Regions from separate parts of the Brevibacillus sp. AG genome, predicted to be linked through region 2. Evidence: predicted binding sites of a transcription regulator. Region 2 holds the regulator's gene; the other holds the start of a gene.
The links. Region 2 encodes LexA, which represses DNA repair genes until DNA is damaged. Its sites were predicted from a motif close to CGAACATATGTTCG; they were not measured.
Positions count from the first base shown of each region.

Region 1: POF51_RS07710 (ImmA/IrrE family metallo-endopeptidase) is a predicted target of LexA. The motif match lies at 1,370-1,383, and genes of this name have one in related genera.

Region 1 covers NZ_JAQMYO010000002.1:546,245-549,378, forward strand. The annotation lists gene POF51_RS07700 (hypothetical protein) at 1-269, opposite strand, end outside; gene POF51_RS07705 (hypothetical protein) at 271-705, opposite strand; gene POF51_RS07710 (ImmA/IrrE family metallo-endopeptidase) at 879-1,355, opposite strand; gene POF51_RS07715 (DUF4241 domain-containing protein) at 1,514-2,110, shown strand; gene POF51_RS07720 (hypothetical protein) at 2,230-3,134, shown strand, end outside.
Region 2 covers NZ_JAQMYO010000001.1:1,807-4,940, forward strand. The annotation lists gene POF51_RS00010 (DUF4269 domain-containing protein) at 1-219, opposite strand, end outside; gene POF51_RS00015 (DUF456 domain-containing protein) at 328-813, shown strand; gene lexA (transcriptional repressor LexA) at 864-1,487, opposite strand; gene yneA (cell division suppressor protein YneA) at 1,650-1,985, shown strand; gene POF51_RS00030 (DUF896 domain-containing protein) at 2,062-2,259, shown strand; gene crcB (fluoride efflux transporter CrcB) at 2,355-2,720, shown strand; gene POF51_RS00040 (HelD family protein) at 2,759-3,134, shown strand, end outside.

The DNA.
Region 1 (3,134 bases), on a different contig from region 2:
TTAAAATCAGTTTTTGGAGCTTCTTTAGTATTAAAAATACTCTTGATATGATTACAAAGATAAGCTTGATCTTCATCTTCAAGATCATCAATAGTTGAATAAATAAACATTGGGTATGCTTCAACTGTTGAAGGAAAGGAAGTAATCCAGCTTTTGCGCTGGCACATAATCAGTAGATCGTATCGTTCTTGATCATCTAAGTGAGCAAGCATCTCCCAAGCAGAGTACTCCCCATTTCGAGTAAAAAAAAGCTTCTGTTCTTTTATCACGTTATTTCCCCTTTTCAATTAAGTTAACGTAATCCATTGATTTTAAAATTGTTGAATCATCATTTAGAGCTTCTAGTTTTGCTCTTAGTGCCTCTAATTCATTTAGGGTTGCAACTAATGCATCTGCTTTTTTCAATAGTTTAGTAAGGGCTTGATCTACTGATAATGGAGTTAATCTTTTACGATTGTTTTTCTTTAATATATCTATTAGTTCATATGTAAGGCTAACAGAAATAAACCTAAATGCTTCCTGAAGCTTCTCAATACTTCCGTCACCAAATTGAATATCTAATTCCTCGTGGCTAGCTACAGCTTTAATTAATTCCTTCATTTTGCTGATGACTATAATAGAGTCCGGGTTAGTATCTTCGTGTGATTCTTCAACCGTTTCTTCTTCATCTAGTAAAAACTCATTTTCTTCTTCGTTATGATTCATTTTCTGATCCCCCTATTAAGAGTCACGAATACGTTATATAAAATAATAGTGGTTATAGGAAAAAAATACTGTCGTTTCTTGTCGTAAATAGTAAAAATGTCATGTGAAATATAGGCAAAATAAAAAGCCTCTAAAGTAAGAGGCTATAGTATGAAAAGTTTTGATAAGTAATTTCAAAAATTTACGGTTAACTTCATTTTAATCCTATTTAATCTCTCCTGACATAATTCTGGTGTAACCTTAAATTGATTAGAAAGTACATCCAGTATATCTGCCTGCTGGAAATCATAACTGGTTAGCATATGTAGTGGTAAAGCAGCATACCTCGTAAAATTTCTTGCATCCCATTCCTGTAGCTCGCGGAATGCCGCTGGCATCATAATTTGTCGGCCAGCATGACGAAGGATATGGCATAGCTCATGATAAAAATGCTCTCTTTGCACAAGCGAAGGGAGTCGTTTGTCTATCGTTATACTTTTGAAGCGGCCGAATTCATATGCCATTGATGGTATCTCTTTGTAAAAGAGATGGATGCCTAGTGATCTTGCAATACGCTGCTCGTCTAATTCGTCAGGTGTTTTTATCCCAAGTTTTCTGTAAAAGTGGCTTATCCAGGATTCAAGTGAGGTTGGAGAGTAGGACAATTTCATCAGATCACCTCTTGGGAACGTTTGTTCTTATTGTATTATCCTACCATTTACCCTACCTTCTTACTAGTGACAATTCTATGTAGAAGTACCGGCAAGTCAGCGATTTGTTAGAAGATACTAGGTATTACTAACGGCATGAATAGAAAGGTTTGAGTATTATGTCAAAGTTACTGCAAGAAATATACAGTGGAGCACTACGTCCAGAAATTCTGGAAAAGCTAAAAGTTTATTCGGGTAAAATTGTTGCCTGCGATCCAATGATTTCCCATACGGTACCATTCGAACGATCAATAGCGCCTGGGGAGTATCCAGTTGTTGCTTGGTGGAACGACGAAGGAGATTGTATAGCGGCTGTTGAGCTGAAGTTTTCTGAGTCTCGGGCAGTTCGTTGGGAAATGGCAACTAAAGAGGAGCAGCGTATAGAAGAACTAGAGGAAGGGCATATATACGGCTATCCCGTAGATACAGGGCTAGGCTGTTTTGCTGACGTTGAAGCGATCAAAAAAATGGATGAACTAGAAAACAAAATTCAGCGAGAACGTGGAGAAGATTTTATTAGCTTTTATGATGACGTTGTAGATGATTTGTTGACCGAGAACAACGATACATGGTGTAATCTCATCGTTAGTGAAGATACGGGGCTAAATGTTATGATTTTCCGTTCTGGTTACGGGGATGGTTTTTATGCTTCATATTGGGGAATTGACGAAGGCGGGAATATAGTCTCAATAGTCACGAATTTTAACGTACTCTGAATAGAAGACAGTAAATAGCCTCTTGATCACCGATCAGGAGGCTTTGTCGTTTTATGTCGGATAATAATGGTAGGAAAATGGAACTATGTGGAGAAATATGTTGAAGAGGTGAAAACAACATGAAGATAAAAAAAGGGAGCAATGATGTTCTGTTAGTCACTCCAGATTACGGAAAAGATGAAGCTAGATACGCTTCAAAAAGTGCAAATGAATTTTTACAAGAATTCAGGACTTATGAAACGCAAAATAATATCCCCAATTTATTAATGTATGACAAGAAAAGTGAGGCATTTTACATTGTTTGTCATATAGATGGCTTGTCAATTGTTAATTATTCCGATTTGCAAGCAGTTTTAGACCCATCGGATAGTGAAGATTATAAACTAAATAGGGATTTATATACAGATACGCAAGCTTTTCAATTAATGGAAGAGGACGCAATTAAAGGGAGGAGCTTTGAAGATATTGTCGTGGAATATGATAGGACTTATAGAAAGACCAAGCCCTTAAAGGTCTTTGGGGGTCAACATAGGATTAATGCTATTTCTTCAGCTGTTAAATCAAACGTTAATTCAATACATGGTATTAGAGTGTACTTCAACTTGAGTTTAGAACAAAAAGTAAATATCGCTATGGTCAATAATACCTCTATAACAGTCCCTAATGATTTACTTGATCGAATGCAGGAAGAGCTACTTGGATCAGATTTAAGGAACTGGTGCCAAAGAATTGGATTACTTGATGAGAAACAAAATTTTGCGGACAAAAGAAGCCAGGACGGCATTCCCACAGTAAGAATTGCTAGAACGTTGTTAATTAACTACTTTAAAGGTAAAGTGGCAAACCTAGACGATTTCCACAGACCAGTCGTCTGTACTTCAGGGTCAGGACTCGATCCCGAATACAAGAAAATAAGAAGTCAAATTGATTGGAAAGATAAGGATCTCGAAGGTATGGGGAAAGAGTTTACAAAATTACACAAAACTCAAAAGAAAATCGTTTCTGAAAGAAACAATGAAAATCA
Region 2 (3,134 bases):
TGTACGAACAGCCTGCTCAAACTGCTCCAGATCATGACTCTCGCAAATAATATCCAGATCGCTTTGCACAACATCAATGTCCAATGGGATGGTTCCGGCAAGCACTGGGTGGTAATCGGATAGTACTTCCATGATGTTCGTCTGTTGAATCGCTTCCAACGCTGCTTTTTGGCGAATCGTCCCTCTGCCCAAGTAGGAGAGATCATGCCAATTTCTCATGAGACTACCTCCATGTCTGCTTTCTTTTAAAATAGTTTAGACAAAAGTGAATAAGTACGCAACGAAATCGATAATCACTCGTATACCTAAATGAAGGGAGTGTAGTAGATGGAAATATTTTTGTGGGTAGTGGTTGTGTTATTGTTCTTGCTAAGCATCGCAGGAATTTTCTTACCCGTTTTACCTGATACGATATTACTGTGGGCGGGCTTTTTGCTCTATCACTTTTTCATTGCAGATCCGGGAGCGGGATTGCCGGCATCCTTTTGGTGGGGAATGGTCGTTCTAAGCATTCTGCTTTACGGTGCTGACTTGCTGACAAATATGTACTTCGTAAAAAGGTACGGAGGGTCCAAATGGTCGTCCATCGCTGCTGCGATCGGTATTATCCTCGGGATTTTCGTTTTCCCACCGTTTGGTATGCTGATCTTGCCGTTCGTATTCGTCGTTCTTGTAGAGTTGATGGTACAGAAGCAGTCGATGGAGAGAGCAGTGAAAGCGGGCGTAGGCTCACTGATCGGATTTTTGGGTAGTGCAGTCGTAAAAGTCATCTTGCAAGTTACGATGATCATCTGGTTTTTTATCGCCAGATAATAGACAGAAAACAAAAAGGACAGCCTCGGCTGTCCTTTTTTACGTGGGAACTAGTGAATGAGTCGATAAACACCGATGACTTTACCGAGAATAGTGACATGCTCCAGGATGATCGGTTCCATCGTGGCATTTTCCGGTTGGAGACGGAAGTGATTCTTTTCTTTGAAAAATCTTTTAACGGTCGCTTCGTCTTCTTCTGTCATGGCTACGACGATGTCACCATTGTTGGCTACGTGCTGTTGGCGAACAATGACGTAGTCTCCGTCGAGAATCCCGGCATCAATCATACTGTTCCCGGAGACGCGCAGCATATAGACCTTGTCAGAAGTCACGATATTGTCTGGAAGCGGGAAGTACTCTTCTACATCCTCAATGGCAGTAATCGGTTGTCCAGCGGTTACTTTTCCGATTACTGGCACACGGACGACAGAGTCTTCGAAATTGTCTTGAAAACGATCTTCATCTGATAGCAATTCGATGGCACGAGGTTTGGTAGGATCTCGACGAATGAGGCCTTTTTTCTCTAAGCGTGCCAAATGCCCATGTACAGTTGAGCTGGAAGCTAGTCCAACTGCCTCCCCAATTTCACGTACAGATGGCGGATATCCTTTATCACGAACTTCCTTTCGTATGAACTCGATGATGGCTTGTTGTCTACTCGATAATTTTGACATAGAAAGACACCCCTGATTTCTCGAACATATTTTCCTATATTATACCATGGGAGCTTGCGTTCGACAAACATAAGTTCGATTCATCGTTGACATGAACATATGTTCTCATTTATTATGAGGCTACAAGTGATCAGAACGTATGTTTGCGAGGAGGCTATCATTATGAATTCATTGACAGTACGTAATCGTTTCGAGAAAAAAGAAGAACGTCGTGTTCGTTTTGGTATCACGAGAGGACAAGCTCTCTTGTTTCTTATTACATTTACTCTCTTTTTTTACCTGTTAACCGAACTAGTGTTTGCTTCTTCGCCAATGGAGGAGCCACAAGGCATAGAAGTAACTGTACAATCTGGAGATAGCCTATGGTCGTTAGCTGTTCAATACAATACAGATCAGATGGATGTTCGGGACTATATAATAGAAATTAAGGATGCGAACGGTTTAGAGAGCAACAGGATTTACCCAGGTCAGACTCTCATCCTTCCTGATACTCCGTAAGTGTTCGGCTGTCTTGCGGGATCATTCGAATGTGGTATAATGAAGCGGCACTACTACAGAGTGGGAGGAACCAGCAGTGGTATCTGACGCAGAAATTAAACGCATCAACGAATTGGTCAAAAAATCGCGCGAAGAAGGTTTGACCGAAGAGGAAAAGCTCGAACAAAAAGCATTGCGCCAAAAGTACATTGACGCCGTTAAGCTTTCATTGAGAGCAAATTTGGATTCCATCCGTTATGTGGAAGACCTTGAAGAAAATAAGCCAAAACAGTAAGATAACAATTACTGATACGACAGACATCCTCGCTTGACGCTAGGGTGTCTTTTTCTGTGACATACATAAGCTGTGATAGCCAGGGAGGGAAAGCGATGGCGTGGATAGCTGTGGCGGTTGGAGGAGCAGTTGGCTCTCTTTTGCGCTACCTATTGTCTTTGCTCGCGAATCAGCCGGGATGGCCGTGGGGAACCTGGATCGCCAATGTTTGTGGATCTTTGATCATCGGCATCTTGTTCGTGCTGGGGAAAGAACGTGGCTTTTTATCTCCGACACTCTACCTCTTATTTGCAACGGGGGTCATGGGAGGATTTACGACTTTCTCAAGCTTCTCCTTGGAAGTAGTCTCTTTTTGGGGAGAAGGCCAACTGTTACGTGGCACTTTGTACGCTCTGCTTAGTTTGGGAGTCGGTCTACTTTCTTGTGCGGTTGGAATATGGTTGGCCAGGCAATGGTCCTGAGTCGTTCAATGACACGATACATGTGAGGGGGAATGAATGTGAGTACACAGCATCGTGATTATGAATTGGAACAAAAAAAGCTGGATGAAACAATTTCAGCGATCGACGAAGAAATGGAGCAGCTTCGCAATGATATTCGCGAGGCAACAGATGATTATGTCAAACAGGTTGTTAACTATAAAAAGGCTAAGGAATTGAGCTACCTGGAAGATCAGGGTCGAGAGAAGCCATATTTCGGCAGAGTGGATTTCTTGAAAGATGAAATCTACGAGCTGGATGAGGTCTACATAGGAAAACGGGGAATTGTACGCAGCGATACGTTTGATTCTGTCGTCGTGGATTGGCGCGCGCCTATCGCCAGTCTTTATTATTCCGGTGAGAGCAAAGAAGCGTTTTACCGGATGGGACGCGAGA